DNA from 3 places in the Bradyrhizobium huanghuaihaiense genome. Region 3 is predicted to be linked to each of the others. Evidence: riboswitches for the same ligand, from Rfam matches in the RefSeq annotation. Region 3 holds a riboswitch; each other region holds the start of a gene.
The links. Region 3 has a riboswitch for cobalamin ahead of N2603_RS29450 (energy-coupling factor ABC transporter permease). Riboswitches for the same ligand answer to the same signal wherever they lie in the genome.

Region 1 (4,754 bases), 1.7 Mb from region 3:
GCCGTCTCGGCCTTGGAATGCTTACGCTCTTGCGGGGGCCAGTCAGTCGCGCGATGGGCGGTTCGCGCGCCGGATCGGGCTTGGGCCCGAGGCATCTGCAGGCCCGGTCCCGTGAAGAATGGCATGGAGAGCTGGTTCCCTCGCAGACGGTGTCCTCTCACTGCGTGGGGTGCGCTGACCAAGCCACTTCTCGCAAGCTGGCACGCGCCGCTGAGCTCGACTCCTCGCAGAAAGGGGCGGAGGTAATCGTGCTCCCATTTTTTCGATGCTGGCTGAAGGCCGCGGGAAAGGCTCGCGACTGTTCAAGGCGTAAACACCCGAGAGTTTAGAGCTGATATGTCTTGCCGTTGCTCTGAGACGTTCGGCCCTACAGGAGCTGCGGCGCGATCTTGCTCTGCGCGATCATTAACCGAGGCCTTTCGCTCCCCCTCTACTCTTCCCGTTCCTTTGGCTCCATGCGAGCGAACCAGGAGCCAGGAGGAAAGCCCGCGATACGCTTGGCAAAGGAGGATTGCGGCTCCCAATCTTGTCCTTCGCTCTTCTCGAAAGTGATGACCCCGTTGTGTGTAAAATAACGCGGCCCTGGGATATTACAGTTCACCACAAGCAAAACGCGCCACAGATCACCTTTCTCGGTCGGCTTGTCATTCTGCTTCGGCAAGTAGTCCACTCCAACAGGGTCAACGATAGTGCAGCGGCCCTGCCGCAGAAGATCGCCGAGCCGGCCTTGCTTGGTCGTCACAAAATTGAAGTTGGTCGTGTCACGCAGAAAGCCAAGATTTGCGTCTTTTTCGCCATCCGAGACTTCACGGGCGATCAAGGAGAGCGCGAAGGCGCGCCAGCCCAATTCCATGGGCTTTGCATAGGTCGACGCAAGTTCAATCGTCCCGTCGAGCGCGATCTTCCAGGTGATAACGTACTGTTCGTCTGATTTATCATCCCGGTGCCTGGTCCACGAGAGGAAAACATGGTCATTTTGGTCAAGTTCAGCGACGCCCCACATTCGAGGGACGAACTGTGCCACCTTCGAGACGTTGGAGATAACTTCTTCTATTGTCTCACCGTCTTGCGCTCGCCACGTTGACTTAACTCTTTCAATAAGGGGGCTGTCGTTGGCGCGAACACTGTTGCTCGTCGCAGCCAGCCCGGCCAGGCAGATCAGGAATCGAGCGAGGCAAAGCCATAGCGCGCGTCTTCCAGACATTTTCTTCATAACCGTCGGCCTATCTGGTCTCATCCACACGTCATTCCAGAGCGGGCAACCTTCAAACTGTTATGCGCGAGCGCAAGAAGTTAGCGGCGACGCGACGGGGCGACCGCCGGTTTCCCGTGCGAGCAGGCGCTCCCCTCTATGTCACGCGCCGCTAACTTCACTGCCACCGACAGCCTCAATTTGCTGTGCTGGACATGCCCAGCAGGAGGACTGGGCATAGCGAGGACGTGCATTCTTCGTGCCAGGTAACAGACGTCAATTCGCAACGGTTTTGTGTCCTCTTTGTCGACTTTCCGACTGGCGCACGTCTCGATGTTTCCATTCAACCTATCCACCCGGGCTTATGCATCCCCGTCGCGGATCGGATATTCGACGGCTCAGCGGAGCGCCTCGGTGCCAAGTTCCTGATGAGAAGTGGCAGCACGTTTGCCATCACTGAACGGTGTGGTTCGCTTATCGTTGCCGGAATGTGGGCTTTCGATCTCTGTCATGCCTTGGGCACATGTGGCGCCATGGTGTCTTTTGCGCTCCTTTCGCGACGTGCGGCGACTCCGGAAGTCGAGAACAGCCTCAGTCAGGTGCGCTTTGTACTCGATGACGAACGACGCGAAGCCGATCTTCACCGTCGAGCATTTGGAATCTGGCCGGCGCCGCAAACCAACGTGCTGGCCGGATATGTTGCTGGCTTCACAGGTGTGTTGGGCCTACGGATCCTGTTGGTCGAGAAGGTGGCTGGTGGCGAACGTGCTCCAAGAACCGCTGGTAAGCCCGGACGCGCAACAACTTCATTCTGCTCGAGGCAGCGGTCCCGACCGCGGAAGCCGCATTTGTTCCTTCCGATCTGGCGTGCGGCCGGCAGACAGCTGTGATCGCCATTCCGATATCGCTGATTTGGAGTGCACTTCTGCATCATCTCAACGATAGAGATGCACGGTCGTTCGCGTCGCAGATGTCGCAGCATCTGCTTGAGACATAATCTGAGAGGTTGACGGAAGACTCCTCTTGCCGATAATCCAAGTCGTCGAGGTTCTCCGGTTTCCATTTGATCCGGAGCTAAGAGGGAAGCCGGTGAAAATGCCGGCGCTGCCCCCGCAACTGTGAGCGGCGAGCCGCTGTCCAACGATGTCACTGAAGCCTGCGCGGCTTCGGGAAGGCCGGACAGCACCGATGACCCGCGAGCCAGGAGACCTGCCCCGACAATATATTCGTCCACGGGCGGGGTGTCCGGTGGTGCGCCAAGCAGCCGTCGCACCGCGCGACTTCCTCTGCCTGCGTCCGCCATGGCCTTTGCCCCCAACATGGGGTTAACGCTATGTCTCTTCTCTCCCTTCCTGTTGCCACGCTCGGAACGCCACGCATCGGTCCAAGGCGCGAGCTCAAACTCGCTCTAGAAAGCTACTGGGCCGGAAAAAGCAGCGAACAGCAGCTGCTCGAGGACGCAGCTGGCCTGCGTGCCGCGAACTGGGCTCGTCAGAAATCTATCGGCGTCACGGTCATTCCATCGAACGATTTCTCGCTGTATGATCAGGTGCTCGACACAAGTTTCATGGTTGGCGCCATCCCGCAGATCTACGCCTCGAAAGCCGAATCCGTTTCGCTCAAGACGTACTTCGCCATGGCCCGCGGTTCACAATGCGACGACCAAGAAGCGAGTTGCGGTCACGGACCGCGCGGATTTGGCGCACCCGTGCAGGAGATGACCAAGTGGTTCGACACCAACTACCACTACCTGGTCCCCAAGTTTCACAGGGGACAGACTTTCAAGCTATGCTCCCGCAAGCCGATCGAGGAGTATGAGGAGGCCAAGGCCCTTGGCTTTCAGACCCGCCCTGTCCTGATCGGGCCGGTCACATTCCTAAAGCTCGGCAAGAGTACCGATTCCACATTCCAGCCACTCTCATTGCTGGATGAACTGATACCGGCCTATATCGAGGTTATGCAGGAATTGGCCAAACGTGGGGCAAATTGGGTTCAGTTCGACGAGCCCTGCCTAGTTCTTGATCTGGATGAGGGGGCGCGAAAATCTTTGCGACATGCCTATAACCGGCTCGCCAAGGAGGGGCCGGCCATCAAGATCATGGTTGCCAGCTATTTCGGCGACCTCGGCGACAATCTGAACACTGCCTTGGGCCTGCCAGTTGCCGGATTGCACCTCGATCTTGTTCGAGCGCCACAGTTGTTGAACCAGATTATCGCTGGCGGCCGAAATGATCTCGTCATGTCGCTCGGTGTCATCGACGGTCGGAACGTATGGCGGTCGAATTTGTTGTCGCTGCACCAGCGGCTCGAACCAGCGATTGCGAAGCTCGGCAAGGATCGTGTACAGATCGCCCCATCCTGCTCGCTGCTTCATGTGCCGGTCGATGTTGAACTCGAGACTCGGCTCGCTTCCGACGTGAAGAGCTGGCTTGCTTTCTCGGTCCAGAAGATGCGGGAGCTTGCGATCCTGGCGCGGGCACTCGCAGGCGACCGGAATGTTGCGCTAGCTCTTGCCGAGTCGGAATGTGCCGCGACTGTTCGCCGGACTTCGCCGAAAATCCGGGATGCCAATGTCGCTGTCCGGATGAGAGCGATCGACCAGACCATGCGTCGCCGCGCGAGCCCATTTGCCCGTCGTGCCGAGATCCAAAGCAATCGTTTCGGACTACCGGCTTTTCCTACCACGACGATAGGATCGTTTCCGCAGACCACAGAGATCCGGAATGCCCGTGCGGCGCATGCGCGAGGTACGATAAGCGACGAGCAATACGACAGGTTCCTCAAGGAGGAGACTGCGCGCGCCGTACGTTGGCAGGAGGACATCGGTCTTGACGTCCTCGTGCACGGCGAGTTCGAGCGCAATGACATGGTGCAGTACTTCGGCGAGCAACTCGCCGGCTTCGCATTTACCAGGAGCGGATGGGTGCAGTCCTACGGCTCGCGCTGCGTCAGGCCACCGATCCTGTTTGGCGATGTAGCGCGACCGAAGCCTATCACCGTGGACTGGTGGCGCTATGCGCAATCACTAACCAGGAAACCGATGAAAGCGATGTTGACCGGGCCTGTGACGATCTTGAACTGGTCCTTTGTTCGCGATGATATTCCCAGAAGCGAGGTCTGCCGCCAGATTGCGCTCGCGATCCGAGACGAAGTCCGCGATCTCGAGAATGCTGGTGCGACCATGATCCAGATCGACGAAGCGGCAGTCCGCGAAGGATTGCCGTTGCGTCGATCGGAGTGGGCGGCTTATCTCGACTGGGCCGTCGATTGCTTCCGCATCTGTTCATCGGGCGTCGCCGATCAAACGCAAATTCATACACATATGTGCTACTCGGAGTTCAACGACATCATCGGTGCGATCGCTGCAATGGACGCGGATGTCATCTCGATCGAGACATCGCGCTCGAAAATGGAACTACTCGACGCGTTCAGGAACTACGATTATCGAAATCAGATCGGGCCGGGCGTGTACGACATCCACTCTCCACGGGTTCCCGAGGCGGGCGAAATGAAGGAGCTGATGGCGTTGGCTCGGACGCGGCTGCAGGATTCGCAGCTCTGG
Region 2 (4,754 bases), 4.7 Mb from region 3:
CGAAATTCTTGTTTGCGGACGACAGCGAGATAATCCCTCCGACCGGATCGACCGCGGTGGAATATTGGCCATAGAAAGCGAGATCCTTGACGGGCGTATAGACCGCACCCGCGCGCCAGGTCGTCGAGGAGAACGACTTTTCGAAGCTGTTGGCAGGTGTGACATAGTCGGTGCGCGTGACTGTGGGCTCATCCTGACGGATGCCGGCGATCAGGGATAGTTGCTCGGTGACCGACAACCTGTTCTCGGCGAATAGCGCGTATTGATTGGTTACGCTGCCAAAGCCGGGAACCGTGGGGTTCGGACTGCTGAATATGCCTGGAACGAAGTTGACCGGATTGACGGACGACGAGCCGCCGTAGGGGGAATTGTTGGTGTGGGTAAAATTGATGCTGTTGACGTCGAAGCCTGCGACGAACTCATTGGCCATGCCGAAGACATGCCCGCGGAATTTCGCATCCATGCGATTGCCGACCTGCTGCTGATCGTGAAAAATCTCGATATAGCTGCTTCGGTTGATCAGGCCGGTGGCGAGGTTATAGGCGTAGCTTTCCACGTCCTTCCAGTGTCGCTGGGAGTTCAAATAGTAAAGCGTGTTTTGAACCGAGATTCCATCGGCGATCTGCCATTCGGTCCTCACCTGGTTCCAGCTATCCTGGTAGCGGATGTGGCTGTCGCTGACGTTGTAATTTTTGAAGCGTAGCGATTCATCGAGCCTGCCGTTGATCAGCGGCGTGCCGAAATAGCGCGACGGGTTGCGGTCACCGTAGTCCGTCGACAGCGTCCAGGTGACGTCTTCGTTCTGCTTGATCTGGACTACGGCATGAAGCGCGACGTTCGAGGTGTTGTCGCGATCGACCCAGCCGTCGGACATATTGCCTGTTGCGGTGATCCGGTAGGCGACGTCCTTGTTGATCGGACCGCCGCTGTCCACCGCAATTCGCCGCGTCATGTTGCTGTCCAGCGACACCTCGGCCTGATTGCGGGGGACCCACAATGGTAGTTTCGAAACCACGTTGATGGCGCCGCCGACCGCGCCCGCGCCGTACAACACCGACGCAGGGCCGCGCAGCACCTCGATGCGCTCCGTTGACCAGGTGTCGTACGGAAACGTCACCGTCCCGGCACCGATATAGAGTTGGGTGCCGTCGTACAGCGTCATGACGGACCCGAGGCCCGTGAAGCCGCGGGTATTGAACGAGACGCCGCCATTGCCCGGTGCCGGGCTTGCCGTGAAGCCCGTGGCGTTTTGCGTCACAGCGTCGAGGATGTTCTGCTGGCCGCGTTCGGAGATGGTTTCAGCGGAGATCACCTCCACGCTGGCCGGCGTCTGCAGCCGCGTCAGTCCGAGGCGGCTGCCGGCCGTGCTGGTGCCGGTGAGATTGAGCGTCGGTGCGGCGAAGGCAGGGCCTGTCGAGGCGGTAGGCGGTGCGCCGGTGTTGGCAGCCACGTTGCGTTGCTGGAGCGAACGCGCGGAGCGCGTGGCTGCGCTGCGTCGGGGGCTGCGGGAGCTCGGCCTTGCCGACTGTTGCACGACCACGGGGTCGAGCGTCTCGGTTGGTCTTTCGGCTTGTGCCCAGCCATCGGTCGACAAAACCAGGCAGGAGAATGCAGCTGAAGTTAGAAATGCGCGGCGGAGCCGCGGCGCGAAGATCGTACGGGAGGTCATCAATAGACTCGCGGTAACGTGGCACGTCACCGCGAACGCAGTTTGGCCGCTGTCTCAAGAAGACGGCAGTCCAACACCCACCAGGACACCCCGCCCAATGTGCTCGCGTGTGACCACGACTGACGGCAGGTCTCCTGGCTCGCGGGTCGTTGCCTGTCGCCGCCTTCCCAGGCCCGCAGGCCCAGTGGCGTTTGGCGAAGGCTCACCGCTTACAGTTGCGGGGGCAGCCACGGAGTTGGGGGAATCCCCGCACCGTATTCCCTATTGATCTCCCGAAGGAGAACCGTCGCGGCCACCCTAGTTTTTTTTGCGAAGAGCTGTCAACTAGCTGTCCCGAGGCGGATCAGCATGTCGCACCGTTACCGGCCGACGTGCGGATCGCCCACCGGGCGTCGGGCAAAACAGCTCCAATTGGCATCAACCCCTCTTCACAAAAATATTCCACTTTACCGAAATTCGGATTTGTCGTATGTGTCGCGCATCCCAGCCCACCAAAGGGGCGGTCGTACGTCGTTTCGAGCGCGGGCTGGGATTGCGGTGGACGCGGGCGGCGTTAAAGGCGGACCTTGCGCGTGCAGGGCGAGATGAACCTCGTGAGCATGGTGCGGGCCGCAAAGACGGACGGCGCTCAAGTCCCGTGACGCCTCTGGCGAAGCGGGAGTGTCCGCGTACGGCGAAACCGTGTGGTCCTGGTCGTCGTAGCTACGGTCAAGCCCTGGCGAAGGCGTCATCGCGTCAACCGGCGCGGTGCCGCGACTTTCGCGGAGGCGAGGGAGGCCAGAAGGAACTCGGCTCCCGGGAGAGCGCGGCATAGGCCGTCAGACCATCGCGCAGGGAAGGCCTGGTTTCGGCTGCCCTGTGTCTCCCCTGTGCATTGCGCGTGCATTCGTTCAGCGCAGGGGTCTTATGGGTGCCAGCTGGCGCCCGGTCTTCCCTGCGCCCTTTCTCAAGAGAGGGTGTGAAGCGAAGCACAGCTCGGGCCAAATAAGCCGCGAGGATGCGGGCGTATGCGGATTGGCGAATTGACGCAGCGGCGTTGTTGCGCTCCGGTCCCGATACACGCCCTGCGTTCATGGGCCTCACTTGCAAGCATGCAGCATCGGCATCAGTGGTGGTGGTCGTTCTCCCCAGAATCTGCACTATGCGCGCCGACGTGCCTCCGGAGCTGCTGCCGGGCCTTTGGAGGTTTTTGCAATGGCTTTTCGGAGTGACGAGATGAGCGGTTTGGTGATCAGCGGCGGCCGGGTGGTGGATCCCGCGAGCGGGATGGATGCCATCGGCGATGTGGCGGTGGCGGACGGCAAGATCGCGGCTGTCGGCACGGGTCTCGGCGGCGCCGAGCGGGTGGTCGACGCCACCGGCCTCGTGGTCGCGCCCGGCTTCATCGATCTCCATGCCCATGGCCAGTCGATCCCGGCCGACCGCATGCAGGCTTTTGACGGCGTCACGACGACGCTTGATCTCGAAGCCGGCGTGCTGCCGGTCGGGTCCTGGTATGAGCGCCAGGCGCGGAAGGGGCGCGTGCTGAACTATGGCGCCGCCACCAACTGGGCCTTCGCCCGTATCGGCGCGATGACGGGCTCCAATGCCGAGAGTTCGCTGGAGGCGTTCGGCAATGCCATGCGCGATCGCCGCTGGATGGACAATGTCGCAACCGATGCGGAAGTCGCCGGCATCCTCGAGCGCCTCGCGCGCGGCCTCAACGAAGGCGGCATCGGCATCGGCATCTTGAACGCTTATGCCCCGGGCGCGGGCGTGCAGGAGCTGACCGCGGTGTGCCAGCTCGCCGCGAAGCAGGACGTACTGACCTTTACCCACGTCGCCTTCATGTCGCGCATCGACCCCGAGAGCGCGGTGGAAGCCTATATCCGCCTGATCGGCTATGCCGGCGCCACCGGCGCGCACATGCACATCTGCCATTTCAACTCGTCGAGCAAGACCGACATCGAGCGCTGCCGCGTGCTGGTCGAGAAGGCGCAGGCGCAGGGCCTCCCCATTACGGTCGAGGCCTATCCTTACGGCACCGGCTCGACCGTGCTCGCCGCCGCCTTCTTCAGCGATCCCCAATTCGTCGAGCGCAACGGCACCGGCTACGATTCCGTGCAGCGCGTGACCGACGGCTACCGCTTCCACGACCGCGAGGAGCTGCTCAAGGCACAGGCCGAGGAGCCGTCCTCGCTGGTGCTCTGGCACATCCTCGACACCGAGCACAATGCGCATCACCGCGACCTGCTCGACATGTCGGTGCTCTATCCCGGCGGCGCCATCGCCTCCGACGCGATGCCGTGGACGACGTCGGACGGCAAGACCTACACCGGCGATGCCTGGCCGCTGCCCGACGACGCCACCTCGCATCCGCGCTCGGCCGGCTGCTTCACCAAATTCATTCGCGAATGGGTGCGCGAGCGCAAAGCGGTGTCGCTGCTGGAAGGCGTACGCAAATGCGCGCTGATCCCGGCGGAGATCCTGTCGCAGAGCACGCCTGCGATGCGCGCCAAGGGCCGGCTCACCAAGGACGCGGATGCCGACATCGTCGTGTTCGATTACGAAAAACTCTCGGACCGCGCGACCTTCACGGCGATGAACCGCCCGTCGGAAGGCGTGCGCCATCTCATCGTCAGCGGTCAGCCGCTGATCAGCGACGGCATTCTGGACGTGAACGCGCGGCCGGGAAAACCCGTGCGCCGCCCCGTTGTCGAGGGCTGACCCATGCCGGTCCCCGTTCTCCTGGTGACGGGTTTTCTCGGGGCCGGCAAGACCACGGTCGTGAACCATCTGCTCGCGCATGCGGATGGGCGACGGATCGCTGCCGTCGTCAACGATTTCGGCGCCATCAACATCGATGCGGAGCTGATCGCGGGCGCGAGCGACGGCGTGGTCAGCCTTGCCAATGGCTGCATCTGCTGCTCGCTCGAAGGCGATCTGCTCCGCACGCTCTCGACGCTGCTGCGGCGCGATCCCAGGCCTGAGTACATCGTCATCGAGACCAGCGGCATCGCCGATCCCGCCGACATCGTGCGCAACCTGATGGACCCGGTGATCCTGCGCGAGGCGCCGCTGGAGACCGTGCTCTGCGTGATCGATG
Region 3 (4,754 bases):
CGAGTGCCATTGCGCGGCTTGTCGGTGATGATATCAGGCATCGCCTCCTGCGCCAGCGTGCCGGCGTCGACGACTTCCAGGTTTGAGCCCAGCTCGCGCGCCAGCACCGAGATCGCGGCGCCACCGGAGGCAAAATTCGCCATCATCGCGATGGTGACTCCTTGCGGATAGGCCGACACGCCCTGCGCGACGATGCCGTGATCGCCGGCGAAGATGATGATGGGCACCCGCCCGGCACGCGGTTGCTCCGTCGCTTGCAGGCCGGCAAGCTCGATTGCGAGCTGCTCGAGCCGGCCGAGTGCGCCGGTCGGTTTTGTCAGTTGCGCCTGACGCGCGATCGCCGCGTCGCGATGGGCGGCGGAGATCTCGGGGCATTCCTGGGTGACCCAGTCGGGGAGCATGCTGCCTCGCTTACGGCCTGCGCTTGAGAATGTAGCTGTCCATGATCCAGCCATGCCGCTCGCGTGCCTCCTGCCGCAGGGCGACGATGCGCGGGCCGACCTCAGTGAGCGCGCCGGACATGATGATCTGGTCGGGCATGCCGAGATAGGCGCCCCACCAGATATGCAGGCCTGCCGGATCGAGCGAATGGAATGCGGTGCCGCCGTCGAGCATCACGACCACCGTGTCGACGCCCTGCGGCCAGCCGCCCTCGCGCAAGCGACGGCCAGTCGTGACGAGAAAAGGCTCGCCGATGTCGTTGAGCGGCAGCGCATGCGCCGCGCACAGCGCCTGGATCGAGGTGATGCCGGGCACGACTTCTATCATCGGCAAGGGATTGAGCCGCCGTGCAATGCGCAGCGAAGAATCGTAGAGCGAGGGATCGCCCCAGATCAGCAGCGCGACCTTGCCTTCGTCGCCAAGATGGCTCGCGATGGTCTGCGACCATGCGGCGGCGACGGCATCGTGCCAATCGTCCACACCCCTGCGGTAGTCGGCCTCGGTGGCGTCGCGCACCGGCAGGTCGAACTCGGCGATGCGTGTCTTGTCGTTGGTCAGCACGTCCGTGCAGATCGTGCGCCTGAGATCGGCGAGATCGGACTTGGCGCTTCCCTTGCGCGGAATCAGGACGAGATCGGCCGCGTTGATGGCGCGGGTCGCGGCGCGCGTGAGCTGCTCGGGATCGCCGCAACCGATGCCTATCAGGGAGAGCGTGAGCATCGGGCGTACGGGGCGGCCATGACGGCCGCCCCTTGTCTCTTAAGCCGCGTTGTGCAGGCGCGGAGTGACGAGGCCGGGTGCGGTGACACCGCGCAACGACTTCGCCAGCGCCAGCACAGCGAGATCGGCCAGCGGCTCGATCACGATGACGAGCGCGTAGGAGGCCGCGAAGGTCGCGATGTTGGCGAGGTTGCTCATGGCGAAGCCGGAGCCGTAGAGCGCCCAGAACGCCACCCAGGCGATCACGCCGGCCTGATAGGTGGTCGAGAGCGCCAGCGCCTGGCGATACCTGAGGTCGACATAGGCGGTGTTGCGCGAAATGATCCGCGTGGCGATCGCCTGGATCGCGAACAGCGGCACCAGCAGCGTGGTGACGTTCATGCCGTATTGCGGCAGGTCTGCCGGCTCGAAGAGCACGCCTTGAAGCAGCAGGCCCAATGCGAGGCCGAAAGCTGCGGGCGCAGCGCCAAACAGCAGGAACAGGGTCGAGCCGAGAATGAAGTGCACCTCGGACACGCCGACCGGGAAGTGCGGCAGGATCTCGAAGAAAGTGAAGACGAGGCCGGTGGTCGCCAGCGTTCGCGCCGCGAACGACGTGATGCCCTGCTCGCGCACGGTCTCGGCCGCGAGCTTCAAGGCAACGCCGCCTGCGGCGATGCCGGTTGCGTAACTCAACACGAGCTTGGCGCCCGTCACGACGCCGGGTTCGATATGCATGGCTCAGTTCCTTCCTGCCGTCACACCCGACGGCCTTGGCCTCAAAACATGCACGGCCGGTCTCCTGGCTCGCGGTTCACTGGGTTCTCCGGCCTTCCCGGACCTCGCGGCCCAGTGGCTGATCGGAGCCCCTCACCGCTTACAGTCGCGGGGGCGGCTGGGGTTTTGGGCGCCGCAACTGGGTCCGCCCATCCCCATTCCCGATTATGCTCCGGCGCTTTGCGCCGCGTCGAGCACCATGCCTCTCCTGTGTGCCCCTTTCGCATTGCGGGCGTCAAGGGGCGAACGGCGGCAGTGGCGGTCATGACGGATATTCCCCTGCCAGCGCGCCGAACAGGATCACGGCGGCCGTCGAAGCCGCCCCGCCCCGTGCAAGCTGCTCGGCAAGCTCGGCAATCGTGGTGCGGACCAGCCGTTCGTCAGGTCGGCCGAGGGATTCGGCGAACAGCGCCGGGGTGGATGGGGCGAGGCCATGCGCGATCAATTTTGCGGCAAGCGCTGGAAAGGTCCGCCGGCCCATATAGACCACGGTGGTCGCTTCAGGGTCGGCCAGCGCCGCCCAGTTCAGGTTGGGCGGCAGCTCGCCGGTGACATCGGCCCCGGTGACGAACTGCACCCGGCGCGAGGTGTGGCGTCGGGTCAGCGGGATTCCTGCCTGCGCTGCGGCGACGCAGGCCGAGGTCACGCCGGGAACGATCTCGTAGCCGATGCCGGCCTCGCGCAGCGTCTCGATCTCCTCCTCGAGTCGACCGAAAATACCGGCATCGCCGGACTTCAGCCGCACCACGCGTGCGCCGGTTGCGGCGTAGTCGACCAAGAGGCGATTGACGTGGTGCTGCTTGGTCGAGGGGCGCCCCGCCCGCTTCCCCACCGCAACGAGATTGGCCCCGGGCCGGGCGAGATCGAGGATCGCGCCGGACGCAAGGTCGTCATAGAGCACGACGTCGGCCTCGCGCAGCCGCGTGGCGCCCTTCACTGTGAGGAGCTCGGGATCGCCGGGACCGGCGGAGACGAAGGAAACAAAACCGCTCACCGGTCCTCCGCGATCAGATGGAAGAATGTGCCGGTGGCACGGCCGCGCTGCGAGCCGGTCTCGGCGATGACCGCGCCCGTTGCATCATGCACGACCGCCAGTGGCGTATCGGGCTGGGCAAGGATGGTCGAATAGTGGAACTCATGGCCGCGCAGGCGCGCGCCCGCCTGATGCCCCGGCATCGGCGCCGCCAGCGCGGCGAGACGATAGCCCAGATGCATGCGGCGCTTGGCAAAGCTGGTCTCCAGGCCGAGCAGGCCCGCCATCTCATGACGGACACCGTCGGCATCGGTGAGGCCTGCGCCCAGCACCATATAGCCTCCGCACTCGCCGTGCACCGGCCGCGTCTCGGCGAACGCGCGCAAGCCGCTGCGGAAGCGTGTATTGGCTGCGATCTTTCCGGCATGAAGCTCGGGATAGCCGCCCGGAAGCCAGCAGACGTCGGCGTTCGCGTCGGGCACTTCATCGGCAAGCGGCGAGAATGTCGTGATCTCGGCGCCGGCCGCACGCCAGGCTTCCAGCATATGCGGATAGACGAAGGAGAACGCGGCGTCGCGTGCCAGCGCAATGCGCTGCCCGGGCGGCGTCACGTTCAACCCATTCGTTGCAGGTTGCGGCGACCAGCTGGCAGCGAAGCGCAGCACCGCATCGAGATCGACATGTTCGGCGACGAAGCGCGCGGCCTCATCGATCAGCTTGCCGATCTCCGCCTGCTCCTCCGCCTGCACCAGGCCGAGATGCCGCTTCGGCAGGCTGATCTCGGCGTGACGCGGCAACGCGCCGAACACGGCGATGCCGGCATCGTTCAGCGCGCGCCGTACGAGGTCTTCGTGGCGCGGGCTGGCAACGCGATTGAGCACGACGCCGGCAAGGCGCACGCCCGGGCGATAGTCGCGAAGGCCCGCGGCGATCGCCGCCGCGGTCTGCGCCTGCCCCGAGGGATCGATCACCAGCACCACCGGCCAGCCCAGCATCTCCGCGATGTCGGCCGAAGCACCGGTGCCGGACACGCCGCGCGTGGCGACGCCGTCGAACAGGCCCATCGAGCCTTCGGCGAGGACAATGTCGGCGTCCGCGCCGCGGCTGACGAGATGCGCGATCGTCGCGCGGTCCATCGCCCAGCTGTCGACATTGACGGAGGCGCGTCCCGTGGCGGCCGCGTGGAACGCGGGATCGATATAATCCGGCCCGCTCTTGAAGCACTGCACCTTGAGACCATGATTGCGCCAGGCGCGCGCGAGCGCCAGCGTCAGCGTGGTCTTGCCGACGCCGGAGGCAGGTGCGGAGATGACGAGCCCTGCCGGCATCAGGAGGCCTCCGGAAAGCGCGGTTCGGCGCCCACGGGGCGATAGCGGCGGTCGTAATCGGCGGCGTAGAGGCGGCTCTCGTCGAAATCCGCCGCACCCAGCGTCCTGCCGACCAGGATCAGCGCGGTGCGCTCCATCTCGACACCCACGGCAGAATCGAGTGTTGCCAACGTTGCGCGCACGATGCGCTGATCCGGCCAGCTCGCACGCCAGACGATCGCAACCGGGCAATCCGCGCCGTAATGCGGCGTGAGCTCGGTGACGACCTGGTCGAGCAGATGGATCGAGAGATGGATCGCAAGCACCGCGCCGGTCGCGGCGAACGCGGCGAGCTTCTCGCCTTCAGGCATCGCGCTGGCGCGGCCCGGCGTGCGCGTCAGCACCACGGTCTGGGCGAGGCCGGGCAGCGTCAGCTCCGTTTCCAGCGCTGCCGCTGCAGCGGAGAACGAGGGAACGCCGGGCGTCACCGAATAGGGAATGCCGAGTGCGCGCAGGCGGCGGAGCTGCTCGCTCATCGCCGACCAGATCGAGAGGTC

Region 1: another riboswitch for cobalamin. It lies ahead of metE (5-methyltetrahydropteroyltriglutamate--homocysteine S-methyltransferase); the one in region 3 lies ahead of N2603_RS29450 (energy-coupling factor ABC transporter permease).
Region 2: another riboswitch for cobalamin. It lies ahead of N2603_RS07125 (TonB-dependent receptor); the one in region 3 lies ahead of N2603_RS29450 (energy-coupling factor ABC transporter permease).

The regions. Positions count from the first base shown of each region.
Region 1 covers NZ_CP104172.1:7,921,386-7,926,139, reverse strand. The annotation lists gene N2603_RS37385 (nodulate formation efficiency C protein) at 431-1,213, opposite strand; cobalamin riboswitch at 2,221-2,423, shown strand; gene metE (5-methyltetrahydropteroyltriglutamate--homocysteine S-methyltransferase) at 2,526-4,754, shown strand, end outside.
Region 2 covers NZ_CP104172.1:1,498,484-1,503,237, forward strand. The annotation lists gene N2603_RS07125 (TonB-dependent receptor) at 1-1,669, opposite strand, end outside; cobalamin riboswitch at 1,777-1,972, opposite strand; gene N2603_RS07130 (amidohydrolase family protein) at 2,885-4,375, shown strand; gene N2603_RS07135 (CobW family GTP-binding protein) at 4,379-4,754, shown strand, end outside.
Region 3 covers NZ_CP104172.1:6,212,797-6,217,550, forward strand. The annotation lists gene cobT (nicotinate-nucleotide--dimethylbenzimidazole phosphoribosyltransferase) at 1-401, opposite strand, end outside; gene cobF (precorrin-6A synthase (deacetylating)) at 412-1,161, opposite strand; gene N2603_RS29450 (energy-coupling factor ABC transporter permease) at 1,201-1,878, opposite strand; cobalamin riboswitch at 1,916-2,134, opposite strand; gene cobA (uroporphyrinogen-III C-methyltransferase) at 2,180-2,911, opposite strand; gene N2603_RS29460 (cobyrinic acid a,c-diamide synthase CobB) at 2,908-4,218, opposite strand; gene cobM (precorrin-4 C(11)-methyltransferase) at 4,218-4,754, opposite strand, start outside.